Regions from separate parts of the Achromobacter sp. FW305-C-28 genome, predicted to be linked through region 1. Evidence: riboswitches for the same ligand, from Rfam matches in the RefSeq annotation. Region 1 holds a riboswitch; the other holds the start of a gene.
The links. A riboswitch is a leader RNA that binds a small molecule or an ion and turns the genes downstream of it on or off. The one in region 1 is predicted to bind glycine.
Positions count from the first base shown of each region.

Region 2: it holds a riboswitch for glycine, as region 1 does, so the genes downstream of both, gcvT (glycine cleavage system aminomethyltransferase GcvT) here and AC3WMR_RS12230 (D-amino acid dehydrogenase) in region 1, are expected to answer to the same signal.

Region 1 covers NZ_JBYSYL010000004.1:29,427-36,722, forward strand. The annotation lists gene AC3WMR_RS12225 (sulfite exporter TauE/SafE family protein) at 122-865, shown strand; gene AC3WMR_RS12230 (D-amino acid dehydrogenase) at 869-2,098, opposite strand; glycine riboswitch at 2,143-2,233, opposite strand; glycine riboswitch at 2,235-2,325, opposite strand; gene ampC (class C beta-lactamase) at 2,489-3,667, shown strand; gene AC3WMR_RS12240 (3-hydroxybutyryl-CoA dehydrogenase) at 3,697-4,695, opposite strand; gene AC3WMR_RS12245 (NAD/NADP octopine/nopaline dehydrogenase family protein) at 4,698-5,795, opposite strand; gene AC3WMR_RS12250 (AraC-like ligand-binding domain-containing protein) at 5,985-6,977, opposite strand; gene AC3WMR_RS12255 (spinster family MFS transporter) at 7,161-7,296, shown strand, end outside.
Region 2 covers NZ_JBYSYL010000010.1:52,884-60,179, forward strand. The annotation lists gene gcvP (aminomethyl-transferring glycine dehydrogenase) at 1-2,053, opposite strand, end outside; gene gcvH (glycine cleavage system protein GcvH) at 2,151-2,528, opposite strand; gene gcvT (glycine cleavage system aminomethyltransferase GcvT) at 2,624-3,724, opposite strand; glycine riboswitch at 3,812-3,934, opposite strand; glycine riboswitch at 3,967-4,061, opposite strand; gene AC3WMR_RS22550 (ZIP family metal transporter) at 4,161-5,054, opposite strand; gene AC3WMR_RS22555 (superoxide dismutase) at 5,082-5,696, opposite strand; gene AC3WMR_RS22560 (BaiN/RdsA family NAD(P)/FAD-dependent oxidoreductase) at 5,940-7,142, opposite strand; gene AC3WMR_RS22565 (arginine/lysine/ornithine decarboxylase) at 7,161-7,296, opposite strand, start outside.

The DNA of each region.
Region 1 (7,296 bases):
TTATCGAAAACCTATTCCCTCATCAGCACTTCAAATAACCTTGCGCGCCGTACCTGCCTAGAATCCCCGGTCATGACAGCAAGAGGCCGCAACCGGCCCCGGAATCAAGGAGACAGCAGGGATGGATGCGGTATGGGTAGTGGCGCTTGGCGCGGCGGTGGCGGGCTTCGTGCAGGGGCTGTCGGGCTTCGCGTTCGGCATGGTGGCCATGTCGTTCTGGGCCTGGGTGCTGGACCCGCGTCTGGCCGCCGCGCTGGCCGTCTTCGGCGCCTTGACCGGGCAACTGCTGGCCGTGTTCTCGGTGCGCCGGGGCTTTGACTGGCAACTGCTGTGGCCTTTCCTGATCGGCGGCCTGGCCGGCATTCCGCTGGGCGTGCTGGTGCTGCCGCACCTGGACATGGACTGGTTCAAGGCGGTGCTGGGCGCCTTGCTGGCCTTGTGGTGCCCGGTCATGCTGATGTCGCAGCGGCTGCCGCGCATCGGCGGCAACCGCCTGGGCGATGGCGCCGTGGGTCTGGTCGGCGGCGTGCTGGGCGGCATCGGCGGTTTCGCGGGCAGCGTGCCCACGCTGTGGTGCACGCTGCGCGGCTTCAACAAGGACACGCAGCGCGCCGTGATCCAGAACTTCAACCTGGCCATGCTGTCGGTGACGATGGCCACCTACCTGGCCACCGGCATCGTCACCCGCGACATGGCACCCATGTTCGCCGTGGTGGCGCCGGCGATGCTGATCCCCACGCTGCTGGGCACCCGCCTGTACATCGGCATTTCCGAGGTGACGTTCCGGCGCACGGTGCTGGGGCTGCTGACGTGTTCAGGGCTGACCTTGCTGGCGTCGTCGGTGCCGCAGTTGCTGGCGCGGTAGGCGCTACGCCAGCGCGACCCCGTCCCGCACACTCGCCGCCAGCATCTGCGCCGTTGCTGCCGACAAGGTCCACCCCAGATGCCCATGCCCGGTGTTGTAGAACACGCCGGGCCGCTTGCCCGGGCCGACGCGCGGCATCATGTTGGGCGTCATGGGGCGCAGGCCGCACCAGGGCACCACGCGTGACGTGCGTACGCCGGGGAAGTGCTTGCGGGTCCAGTCCACCAGCGGCTGGATGCGTTCGGCGCGGATGTCCATGTTGAAGCCGTTGAATTCCGCCGTGCCGGCCACGCGGAAGCGGTCGCCCAGGCGGCTGGTGACGATCTTGGCGGCCTCGTCGAGCAGGCTGACGGTGGGGGCGGCGGCGCGGCTGTCGGGCTCGTCCAGGTGCACGCTGATGGAATAGCCCTTGACCGGGTAGATGTTCAACGAGTCGCCCAGCCGGCGCGCGAACTGGCGGCTGGCGGCCCCCGCGCAGATGACGATGGCGCTGGCCTCGTGCTGTTCGTGTTGCGTGCCGCCTTCGCGGGCAATGTCCAGCACGTAGGGCAGGCCGTCGCGGCTGATGGCGCGGATGTCGGCGTCCTGCTCGAAGCGCACGCCGCGGCGCTCGCAGGCACGGGCCAGGCCGCTGGTGAATTTGTGGATGTCGCCGGTGGCGTCGGACGGCGTGTAGAAGCCGCCATGGCACGCCGTTTGCAGCGCGGGTTCGATGGCGCGTGCTTCGTCGGGCGTGACCGCGTGGCGTTCCAGTCCGCCTTCGCGCAGCAGCGCGTTGGCGCGGCGTGCGGTCTCGAAGCTGGCGGCGTCGTGGTAGATGTGCAGGATGCCGCGCCGTTCCAGGTCGAAGTCGATGCCTTCTTCCTCGGCCATGGCGTACAGGTGCTGGCGCGCCTCGATGGCCAGCCGGGTGGTGGCGATGGTGTTCTGGCGGTAATTGCGGATCTGCCCCATGAACTGGGCCAGCCACGAATACTTGTGCCAGGAGAAGCGCGGGTTGAGCAGCAGCGGCGCATTGCGGCGGCCCAGCCAGCGCAGGCCCTTCATGACGGTGGCGGCGCTGTTCCAGACTTCGGCGTTGCTGGCGGACAGCTGGCCGCCGTTGGCATAGGACGTTTCCATGGCGGGATAGCGCTGGCGGTCGTAGACCGTGACGTCGTAACCCAGTTTGCTCAAGGCGTACGCAGACGTGACGCCGGTGATACCGGCGCCGATGATGGCGATGCGGGGCATGGTGGCTCCAGATAGCGTGGCTGCGGCCAACCGGCAGCAGCACCCCATCTGTCTTGGTACCTGAGAGCTTCACCCGGGCGGTGTGCGCCGCGGGATCCCCTTCGGTGGGCGCGCTTGGCGCCTCTCTCCAGATTGTCTACACCGCGCAGTCCTGTTGCCTGAGAGTTTCCGGGGCGGTTGCTCCGTCGGCGCCCGCCACGGGGGCGAGTCTCTTCTGCGGGGTTTTGAATCGACCGAAGCAGGATAGCCAAATTTTCGGCCGGGCGAGACTTAGGGTTAGTACTAGGATGTGCCAATTTCGTCCTACACTGGGCGCCATTCGGCCGGCGCCAGCCGGTGTGACGCGATAGGAAGAATGGCATGCGCCTGAGGGAAAGATTCCGTACTTCGATGTGGTTCCTGGCCCTGGCCGCAGGCGCCGGGCCCGCCCTGGCGGCGGGGCAGCCAGCGCCAGCGTCGTCCGCGCCCCGCGCACCCGTCGCTGCGGTGCCGCCGCAGGCTACTGATGAGGCGATCAACGCCGCCGTCGCCGAGGTCATGCGCCAGTACGACATCCCCGGCATGGCGATCGCCGTCACCCGCAACGGCGAGCAGCGCTTTTTCAACTACGGCGATGCCTCGCGCGCACCGCGCAAGCCGGTATCGCCCGACACGCTGTTCGAGCTGGGCTCGATCAGCAAGACTTTCACCGTGACGCTGGCGGGTTATGCAGAGGCCACGGGCAAACTGTCGTTGGGCGACACCCCCGCCAAGTACGTGCCCGAACTGCAAGGCAGCGCGTTCGCCAAGACCACGCTGGTCAACCTGGCCACGCACACGGCGGGCGGTTTTCCCTTGCAGGTGCCGGACGCCGTGCAGGACACGGCCCAGCTGATGGCCTACTTGAAGGCCTGGACGCCGCAATATGCGCCCGGCACGCACCGCACCTATGCCAACCCCAGCATCGGCATGCTGGGCGTCGCGGCCGCGCGCAGCCTGGGCCAGCCCTACGTGGCGGCGCTGGAGCAGGGCCTGTTGCCCAAGTTGGGCCTGCGCAGCACCTATGTGAACGTACCGCCTGAAAAAATGCCGGACTACGCCTGGGGCTACAACAAGCAGAACGCGCCGGTGCGGGTGAATCCGGGCGTGCTGGCGGACGAGGCCTATGGCGTGAAATCGACCGCCCGCGACATGATCCGCTTTGTCGAGGTGAACCTGGGCGTGGCGCCCGTGGAGGCCGCCATCCAGCGCGCGATCGCGGCCACGCACACGGGCTACTACCAATTGGGCGCGATGACGCAGGACCTGATCTGGGAGCAGTACCGTTATCCGGTGTCGGTGGATGACCTGGTGGCCGGCAATTCTGCCAAGGTGGCCTTCGAGACCTTGCCGGTGCAGGCCTTGCAGCCGCCGAGCGCGCCGCAGCCCGCGACGTGGATCAACAAGACCGGCGCCACCAACGGCTTTGGCGCCTACGTGGCCTTCGTGCCGTCGCGCAAAGAGGGCATCGTGATCCTGGCCAACCGCAACTATCCCAACGAGGCGCGCGTGCGGCTGGCATTGCGGGTGCTGGAGATGCTGGATCGTTGACAGCGGGCAGGCAGCGGGGCAGCGCCCCTTTACCGCACGTCGCCCATTTCCCGAGCCCCGTCATGACGCGGCAGCATGCCCATGATGCGCAACCGGTCGCACAGCTCCCCCAGCCGCCGCAGCTTGTAGGCGTCCACGTCCATGCCGGCGTAGTCGTAGAAGCCCTGGCCTTCGCGCAGGCCGTTGCGGCCGGCTTCCATGTTGCGCGCGATGATGTCCGGCGCGGCAAAGCGTGGGTCGATGGCATCGGCCAGATAGCGGGACGCGTAATGCAGGATGTCGCCGCCGCCCCAGTCGATGAATTCCAGCAGGCCCAACACCGAGAAGCGCAGGCCGAAGCCCAGCCGCACGGCGGTATCGATGTCTTCGGCGCTGGCCACGCCTTCCTCGACCATGCGGGCCGCCTCGTTCATGGCCAGGGCCTGGATGCGCGGTACGATGTAGCCGGCCGCCGGCGCGCATTGCACGGGCGTCTTGCCGGCCAGCCGCAGCACCGCCAGCAGGTCCTGCAACGCGGCGTCCGCCGTCTGCGGGCCGCGGCTCACTTCCACCAGCGGAATGAGATACGCCGGGTTGAGCCAATGCGCATTCAGGAAGCGGGCAGGCGTGTGCACCAACGCGGCTAGTTCGGTCACCAGGAAGGTGGACGTGGTGGACGCGATGACGCTGTCCGGCGCGCAGGCCCGCCCCAGCCAGGCGAAGGTGTCGCGCTTGACGTCCAGGCGTTCGGGCACGGCTTCGAACACGACCCGGGCGTGGGCCAGGTCCACGCGGGCGTCGTCGCGGGTGGTCAGGCGCACGCGGCCCAGCGCAATGTCGGCCTGTGCCGCGTCCAGCAGGCCCAGCCGCGTCAGCGTGACCAGTTCGCGCCGCAGGTCGCCCAGCACCCGCGCGAAATATTCGGCCTGTTCGCCGCGTTCGCGCGGCTTGATGTCGATCAGGGTGACGGGCAGCCCGGCATGGATGTACGACAGCGTGATGCCGATGCCCATGCGGCCGGCGCCGACCACGCACAAGGTCTTGTCCATGGTCAGGCCCCTTGCGCCAGCAACGCGGCCATGGCGCTGCGCGACAGGCCGTGCAGGCCCAGGGCTTCCAGCGTGCGGCCTTCGGCATACAGGTCGCGGCCCGTCACGGCCGAGGCCAGGCTGAGCAGGCCCTGCGCCACCGGCGTGGGCACGCCGGCCCAGCGGCCCGTCGACACCAGAAACGACAGGCCCAGCCGCGTGTCTTCCAGCATGTAGCGGTGGCGCGCCAGGTCGATGTTCTCGCGCCAGTCGCCGCTGTCGGTCAGCTTGCCGTGCGCGCCGCGGCCGTACATCCATTCATCGCCCGCGGCGGCGTAGTGGTCGGCCAGCGGAAAGTGCGGCGCCGCATAGCCCAGCGCCGTGCGCACGGCGATGCGTTCGGCGTCCAGCGCGTCGGTCACGCGGCGGATGGACGGTTGCGTGCCTTCGTTGTGGATGTCCCACTTGTCGAAGTGTTCCAGCGGGCCGGCGTTCATCAGGATCAGCGGCGGATGGATCACCGGCCCTGCGTTCATCAACGCGCCCGACAGGGCGTCTTCGATCGGCTCGATGCTGGGGTAGGCCTGCGCCAGCACTTCCAGGGCGGGGCCGGACAGGCGGCCGGGAAAGACGCCGGTGGGCAGGCGCGTGGCGTAGGCGCTGATCACGACGCGGTCGCCGTGCTTGCGCGCCAGGTAGGGCAGGGTGCCGGTCTCGGCAAAGGCCACCTCGGCCGGGTTGCCGGCGTCTTTCAGGGCGCGGGCGAACAGCAGGCTGCCGAAGGTGCCGGGCGGCAGGAACACCACCTGGCCGTCTTGCAGGTGCGGCGCCAGGTCAGGCGCCAGGGCGGCGTGGGACGTGGCCGGCAGCGGAATCACCAGCAACTGCGCGCCGTCTGCCGCGGCGCCCAGGTCAGCCGCCAGCGCCAGCTGGCCGGGGCCGTCGCCCAGCGGGATGCGGCGCGTGCCGCGATAGTCGGTCACCGTGAGGGCGCCGGCCTGGCGCAGGCTGTCGAACGCGGCCCCGTCGCGGCGCCACAGCCGCACGCGATGCCCTTTTTCCACCAGGTCGGCCGCCGCCGCGTAGCAGCCGTGGCCGCCGCCAATAACGCCGATGCGCATGATCAAGCTCCTTCGATAGAGGCTTTGATCCTAGCGATGGGACAAGGCGCGGTCTGCGCCGAACGCGCAGGCGGGATACCGGATCGGCAAGCAAATGCAGGGCGGCGAGGTGCGTGCCATGGCAGCGGCCGCAGTCTGGCGGCGATCAGGCAGCGACCAGGCACTGCTTCAAGCGCCAGCCCGCCGCCATCAGGGCGTACAGGCGCGGCGCTGCCTGAGCGTGTCGGACGGCAGGCAGCCATACCGCTTGCGGTAATGCGTGGCGAAGTGGCCGAAGCTGGTGACGCCGCAGCGCAGCAGGATGTCGGTGACGCTGTCGCCGTCCCGCGCTTGCCCCAGCGCGGCGTGCGCCAGCGCCAGTCGGCGGTTGCGCAGGTAGTCGCTGGGGCTTTGCTTGAGGAACTGCGTGAAGCCGTTCTGCAAGGTGCGGATGGACACGCCGCAATGCGCCGCCAGTTCAGTCAGGGCAATGGGCGCGTCGATGTGTTCTTCGATGTAGTCGCGGGCGCGGCGCACGTGCTGGGGCAGCGGCTGGCGGCGGTCGGCGCGCACCGCATCGGAATAGTTGTGCGGCAGCTGGGTCAGCAGCAACGACACCAGATAGTCCGAAAAGCCCGCGGCCAGCGTCTGCGTCACGCCTTCGATGGCGGGGTGGCGGTACAGGCGGCACACGTAGTCCAGCGTTTCCTGCACGGCCGCCAGGCCCGCCGAGCCCGGGGCGGCTTCCAGGTCGAACACCAGCGGCTGCTTGACCGGCCGGTCCAGCAGTTGCTGCAGGTGGCGCTCCAGGGCCTGGCGTTCGATGCGCAGGATCAGGCTGCGGCAGTCCTGGCCGATGCGGATGATGCTGCGTTCGGACGGCGACGAAATGGTCAGGCTGCCTTCGCGTAAGCGCGCGCTGCGCTTGCCCAGCGTGACCAGCCCGGCGCCTTGCAGCGTGACGCGCACCAGGTAGTAGCGGGCGATGTCGCCGGCATCGATTTCGACGTCGGCGCCGTAGTGCAGGTCGAACAGCGCGGCGGTGCCGAAGAACACCCCGTACAGCCGCGAGCGCATGGGCTCGCCCGGGGCCACGCACATGCGGTGCGACCACAGGTGCTGGCTGACCTGGTCCGTGATTTCAGAGACATTGCCCGAATTGAGCAGGCAATGGCGTTGTAGCGGATAGGTGTCTTGGAACATGCTTTCCTGCGCCCCGGGAATAGCCGTTGCGCGCCCGGTATAGAGCCGGTGGGCGCAAAGGCCTACAAAAGATGCAGCCATGCGGGCCTGCCGACGCAAGCCCGGATTGGCGAACCAGACAAGGGGACGCAGCCGCCACCCTGGCGGGGCCGGCGCGATCCCGTTGCGATACAAGGGAAAAACATGATGGGCGACCCCCGAAACGACGCGGCCAAGACCAGCTATGCCTACGAGTGGTATGTCGTCCTGATCTGCATGCTAGCGTACATATTTTCGTTCGTCGACCGGCAGATCCTGGCCTTGATGATCGAGCCCATCA
Region 2 (7,296 bases), on a different contig from region 1:
CCATGGCGTTCATGTTGGCGCCGTCCAGGTAGACCTGGCCGCCGGCCTGGTGGACCAGGTCGCAGATTTCAGTCACGGCTTCCTCGAACACGCCATGCGTGGACGGGTAGGTGATCATCAGCGCGGCCAGCTTGTCGCCGACCTGTTCGATCTTGGCGCGCAGGTCGGTCAGGTCGACGTTGCCGTTGGCATCCGAGGCCACGACCACGACTTCCATGCCGGCCAACTGGGCCGAGGCCGGGTTGGTGCCGTGCGCCGACGACGGGATCAGGCAGATGTTGCGCTGGTGCTGGCCGTTGGCCTGGTGGTAGCCACGGATGGCCAGCAGGCCGGCGTACTCGCCTTGCGCGCCCGAGTTGGGCTGCAGGCTGATGTTGTCGTAGCCGGTGATTTCGCACAGCGCGGCCGACAGGCGGGAGATCAGCTCGTTGTAGCCCTGGCTTTGCGAGCCGGGCGCGAACGGGTGGACCAGCGCGAATTCGGGCCAGGTGATGGGGATCATCTCGGCCGTGGCGTTCAGCTTCATGGTGCACGAGCCCAGCGGGATCATCGTGCGGTCCAGCGCCAGATCCTTGTCGGCCAGCTTGCGCAAGTAGCGCAGCATGTCGGTTTCGGATTGCACGCTGGAGAACACCGGGTGCTTCAGGATGGCGCTTTCGCGGGCCACGGCGGCGGGAATGCCGCTGGCGGCCACGGCGTCGAGCGCGTCGACGTCGAGTTCGACGTCATCGCGCTCCAGGCCGGCGGCGAACACGTTGACCAGCGCTTGCAGGTCGGCGGCGGTGACGGTTTCGTCCAGCGAGACGGCCAGGCGGGCACCGTCGACGCGGCGCAAGTTGATGTGCTCGCACTCGGCGGCCGTCAGGATGGCCGGGGTGGCGGCGCCGGTTTCCAGCAGCAGCGTGTCAAAGAAGGTGTCGTTGGCGACCTTGATGCCCAGCTTGCCGAGTTCGGCGCGCAGGATGGCGGTGTAGCGCTGCACGCGATGGGCGATGCGGCGCAGGCCGGCCGGGCCGTGCCACACAGCGTACATGCCGGCCATGACGGCCAGCAGCACTTGGGCCGTGCAGATGTTGGACGTGGCCTTCTCGCGGCGGATGTGCTGTTCGCGCGTTTGCAGCGCCAGGCGCATCGCCGGGTTGCCCTGGGCGTCCTTGGACACGCCGACCAGGCGGCCGGCCATGTTGCGCTTGAAGGCGTCCTTGCAGGCCATGAAGCCGGCGTGCGGGCCGCCAAAGCCGAACGGCACGCCAAAGCGCTGGGCCGAACCGACGGCGATGTCGGCGCCCCACTCACCGGGCGCGGCCAACAGCGCCAGGGCCAGCAGGTCGGTGGCAACGGCCACCACGGCGCCTTGGGCGTGGGCGGCGTCAGCCAGCTTGCGATAGTCCGACACCGAACCGGTGCTGTGCGGGTATTGCAGCAGCACGCCGAAGCACTCCGGCAGGCCCTCGGCTTCGTCGCCAATGGCGATTTCGATGTCCAGGCCTTCGGCGCGCGTGCGCACGACTTCGATGGTCTGGGGATGCACGTGGCGCGAGATGAAGAACACCGGGCTCTGCGACTTGGCGCCGCGGCGGGCCAGCGTCATGGCTTCGGCGGCGGCGGTGCTTTCGTCCAGCAGCGAGGCGTTGGAGATGTCCAGCCCGGTCAGGTCGGCGACCATGGTCTGGTAGTTCAGCAGGGCCTCGAGGCGGCCCTGCGAGATCTCGGGCTGGTAGGGCGTGTAGGCCGTGTACCAGGCGGGATTCTCGAGAATGTTGCGCAGGACCACGTTGGGGGTCTGCGTGCCGTAGTAACCCTGGCCGATGTAGTTGCGAAAGACCTTGTTGCGGCCGGCGATCTGCTTCAGTTCGGCCAGCACGTCGGCTTCGCTGCGCGAGGGCGGCAGCGCCAGCGGGGCCTGGCTGCGGATCTTGGGCGGCACGACTTCTTCGATCAGGGCGTCCAGGCTGGCGCTGCCGATCACGGCGAGCATGGCGGCCTGGTCGGCGTCGGAGGGGCCGATGTGGCGGGGAATGAAGTCGGTGTGGGTGTCTAGGGCGCGCGACATGGAGGGATCTCGGGGTAGCAGGTGTCGTCGGGGGACGAACGGTGATGCATCTTGCGGACGGGCGCGGCGCCTGGCGCCGCCGCCCGTCCGGACAGGCTTAGCCGTTGGCGACGGCTTCGTAGCCGGCAGCGTCCAGCAGCTTGTCGGCATCGGCGGCGTTGACCGGCTTGATCTTGAAGATCCAGGCGGTGAAGGCCGATTCGTTGATCAGGTTGGGGTTGCTTTCGAGTTCGTCGTTGAATGCAACGATCTCGCCGGCGACCGGGGCGTAGATGTCCGAGGCGGCCTTGACCGACTCGACCACCCCGGCGGTTTCGCCCGCGTTCAGCTTGGCGCCGACCTTGACGTCGCCGACGAAGACCAGGTCGCCCAGTTGGTCCTGGGCGGTATCGGTGATGCCGACGACAAACACGTCGCCTTCGGCTTTGACCCATTCATGGGACTGGGTGTACTTGCGATCGGTGGGCAGACTCATGGGAACTCCTGAGGGATTCGAGTAGAAGAATGGTGTTGCGCGCCTCGCGCCGGCGGCCCGCCCGTCACGGGGGCCTGCGGCGCGAAGCTTCGAGTTTACGAGTGTTCGACGGCTTTGCCGTTACGGACAAACGGCAGTTTGCAGACCAGGGCGGGCACCCATTTGCCGCGGATGTCGACCTCGACCGTATCGCCCACGGCCACGCCTTGCGGCAGGCGGGCAAAGCCGATCGATACGCCCAGCGTGGGCGACATGGTGCCGCTGGTGAGCTCGCCGGTGCCCTGCGCGGTGCGCACGGCCATGTGGGCGCGCATGACGCCGCGCTCCTGCAGCTTCAGGCCGACGAAGGCGGCGGGCGTGGCGAATTGTTCCAGCGCATCGCGACCGATGAAGCGGCGCTCGGGGTTTTTCAGGGAAACCGTCCAGGTCAGCGCGGCTTGCCCGGGCTGGGTCAGTTCGTCCATGTCCTGGCCGTACAGGTTCATGCCGGCTTCCAGGCGCAGCGTGTCGCGCGCGCCCAGGCCAGCCGGGCGCACGCCCTGGGCGACCAGGTCGCGCCACAGCTGCACGGCCTCCGTAGCAGGCAGCACGATTTCAAAACCGTCTTCGCCGGTGTAGCCGGTACGGGCCACCAGGGTGTCGTCGCCGATGCGGGCGGCCACGAACGGGGTCAGCGGCTCGCTGGCGGCCTGCCAGGCGGGGCGCGCAGCCCAGACCTTGGCGCGGGCATTGGGGCCCTGCACGGCGATCATGGCCAGGTCGCGGCGCGGCGTGATGGTGACGTCGAACTTGCCAGCCTGCTTGACGCGCTGCATCCAGGCCATGTCCTTGTCGGCGGTGCCGGCATTGACCACCACGCGCCATTGGTCGGCGGCGAAGAAATAGACGATCAGGTCGTCGATGACGCCGCCCTGCGGGTTCAGCATGCAGGTATAGAGCGCCTTGCCCGGCACCGTCAGCTTGGCCACGTCGTTGGCGACCAGGTACTGCAGGAAGGCAAAGGCATCCGGGCCGGTGACGTCGGCGTTGAGCATGTGCGAGACGTCGAACATGCCGGCATCCTGGCGCACCGCGTGGTGTTCTTCCAGTTGCGAGCCGTAGGCCAGGGGCATGTCCCAGCCGCCGAAATCGACCATGCGGGCGCCAGAGGCGATGTGTTCGTCGGCCAGCGGGGTGCGTTTGAGGGTTGCGGACATGCGCGGGTACTCCGGAGCGGCAGCGGTGCCAGGGTTACGGAATGCCGCTGGCGGACGGGCGATGAGCCCCCGCGCAACGGCTGAATCTTCCGCCCCTCTGTCCTTTTGCCTGAGAGTTGCCCCGCGTGGCGGGTTTGCACCTTCGGCGCCTGGGCTGCGCGCTATGTCCCTGATTGGGCAGCGGCGCCAGGTCTCTCCAGAGTGCTGTTTTGCCCATCCGCACGGCGAAAACCGCGACAGGGCAAACATGTGCGGTATGGGATACCTGAGCGATTCCGGGCGAATTGCGCCTTCGGCGGCGGCCGGGTTAACAGCCGCTCTCTCCCGCAACATGCGTGACAGCGCCGAAAGCATACCGCGAAACGCCGGCTTCGCCCAGCGCCGCGCGGCCTGCAACCGCGGCGCGCGCCCCCGGCGTGCAACCGGCTCCCGGCCCCTAGCCCAGCGCCGTGTCCAGCAGCATCATCAGCACGAAACCCAGCATCAAGCCGCAGGTGGCGTAGACCTCATGCCCCTTGCGGTGCGATTCGGGAATGATTTCATGGCTGATCACGAACAGCATGGCTCCCGCCGCGAACCCCAGCCCCCAGGGCAACATGGCCGCCGACCAGCCCACGACGGCGGCGCCCAGCACGGCGCCGACGGGCTCGACCAGCCCGGACAACATGCCCAGCGCCACCGCGAACGAGCGCTTGTAGCCGGCCGCAATCAGCGCCACGGCCACCACCAGCCCTTCGGGAATGTCCTGGATGGCGATGCCAGTGGCCAGCGCGGTGCCGCGCACCGGATCGTTGCCGGCGTAGCCCACGCCGATGGCCAGGCCTTCGGGCAGGTTGTGCAAGGTAATGGCGAAGACGAACAGCCAGGTGCGGCGCAGCCGGTGCGCCTCGATGCCCTCGCGGCCCTTGATGAAGTGTTCATGCGGCAGCAGCCGATCCATCAGCAGCAGCGCGGCCGCGCCCAGCAGGATGGCCGCGCCGACGGTCAGCCCGGCCCCCCAGGGGCCGGCGCCCTGCGATTCGGCTGCCGCGATGCCCGGGGCGACCAGCGAGAACGCACTGGCCGCCAGCATCACGCCGGCGCCGAAGCCGAACATGCTGTCCTGCATTTTCTGGGGAATGGTGCGCGCGAAAAGTATGGGCAGCGTGCCCGCCGCGGTGGCGCCGGCGGCGACCATGCCGCCCAGCAGCGCGTCCGCCACATGCGGCGCGTTCGCGTCGAAGTAGACCCACAACTGATGCAGGCCCAGGCAGGCGACCAGCACCGCCAGCGTCCATACACTGACGCTGGTGGCTGCGGGCCGGATGCGATGACGGCTGAATGTGTTCATGGAACGCTGCCCTCGCGCAATGCCGGATCAGCCGATGGCGGCGGCGTAGCGGCGCGCCACCTCGGGCCAATTGACGACATTGTAGAAGGCGCCGATGTATTCCGGCCGGCGATTCTGGTACTTCAGGTAGTAGGCGTGCTCCCAGACGTCCAGGCCCAGGATCGGGGTGTTGCCCTGCATCAGCGGGCTGTCCTGGTTGGCGCTGCTTTCCACCACCAGCTTGCCGGCCGGGGTGACGGACAGCCAGGCCCAACCGCTGCCGAAGCGGGTCAGCGCTGCCTTGGTGAAGGCCTCGCGGAACGCGGCCAGGCCACCCAGTTCCGCGTCGATCGCGCGGGCCAGCGCGCCCTCGGGCTCACCACCGCCCTGCGGCGACATGACGGACCAGAACAGGCTGTGGTTGGCATGGCCGCCGCCGTGGTTGCGCACCGCGCCGCGAATCGCCTCGGGCAACTGGTCCAGGCGGGCCACCAGGGCTTCGACCGGCTCGTCCGTGGCGATGCCCGCGCCGTCCAGGGCCGCGTTCAGGCTGGTGACGTAGGTCTGGTGGTGCTTGCTGTAGTGGATTTCCATCGTCATGGCGTCGATATGGGGTTCGAGCGCGTCATAGGCGTATGGCAGGGTCGGCAGGGTGTAGGCCATGAGATGTCTCCGTCAGGACGGCGCCGCGGAATGCGGGGCCGTATTGATTATCGAAAACATAAATGATATGTATTTTTATTTGATATCACAATGGCTGCGTTGCAATGGCTGTCATAGAAGCGGGCTATGCGCTGCCGTCGGCTGCACGGCGCAGACGCACCAAGGCGCCGCGTGGCAGATGGCCGTCGGGAAATCGTCCGAGAATGAAAGAGAAATGGCCGCCCGCCGACGCGGGCGCCGGCCCTAGAGCGCCTTGCCGCAGGCCACGCCCGAGGCCCAGGCCCACTGGAAGTTGTAGCCGCCCAGCCAGCCGGTGACGTCCACGGCTTCGCCAACGAAGTACAGCCCGGGGGTGGTCTTGGCCTGCATGGACTTCTGGTCCAGCCCGCGGGTGTCGACGCCGCCGCGCATGACTTCGGCCTTCTTGTAGCCGGCGGTGCCGCTGGGCACCAGCGTCCACTGGTGGATGTCCTGCGCCAGGGCGCGCAGGGTCTTGTCGGGCGCATCGGCCAGGCGCAACGCCGCCAGGCCAGGCTTGCCGCCCTGCTCGGCCAGGTGCAGCCAGCGATCCGCCAGGCGCTTGGGCCACAGGCCGGCCAGCACCGTGTGCAATTGCTGGCGGTTGCCGGACTTGGACGCCAGCAGTTCGTCGGCCAGGTCGCGCCCCGGCGCCAGGTCGATGACGATGGGTTCGCCCGGTTTCCAGAAACTGGAGATCTGCAGGATCGCCGGACCCGACAGGCCGCGGTGCGTGAACAGCAGGTCTTCGAGGAATTCACCGCGGGTCTTGCCCTGCCCTGTCTGCAGATTGACCTCCAGCGCCACGCCGGACAATTCCGCCAGGGGCTGCCACTGGGCCGCATCGAAGGTCAGCGGCACCAGCGCGGGGCGCGGCTCGACCACCTTAAGGCCGAACTGGCGCGCCAGCTTCAGGCCGAAGTCGGTGGCGCCCAGCTGCGGGATCGCCATGCCGCCAGTGGCCACCACCAGCTTGGCAGCCCGGATGGGGCCCTGGCTGGTGCGCAGTTCAAAGCCGGCTTCGCCGTGGGCCACCTCGGCGACCTGGCAGCCCATGCGCCACTGCACGCTGCCCGCGTCGCATTCGGCGCGCAGCATCTCGATGATGGATTCGCTGGAATCGTCACAGAACAGCTGCCCGCGATGCTTCTCGTGCCAGGCGATATGGTGGCGCTTGAGCAGCGCCAGGAAGTCCTGCGGCGTATAGCCCGACAGGGCCGAGCGACAGAAATGCGGATTGTCGGACAGGAAGTTGGCCGGGCCCGCCCCGATGTTGGTGAAGTTGCAGCGACCGCCGCCGGAAATGCGGATCTTTTCGGCCAGGCGCTCGGCATGGTCGACCAGCACCACCCGCAAGCCACGCTGGCCGGCGACCGCTGCACACATCATGCCAGCGGCGCCGGCGCCGAGAACGGCAACATCGAACATCGGAACAGTCTGCCCGTATCAGTCTTCGATCAGGCAGTCGACGTAGTAACGCTTCTCGCCGTCCGGACCCACTTCGTCGGCCAGGCCGTGGATGTAGGTTTCGAAGCCCGGGAAGCGTTCGTTGAACTCGCGCGCGAACTGCAGGTACTGGACG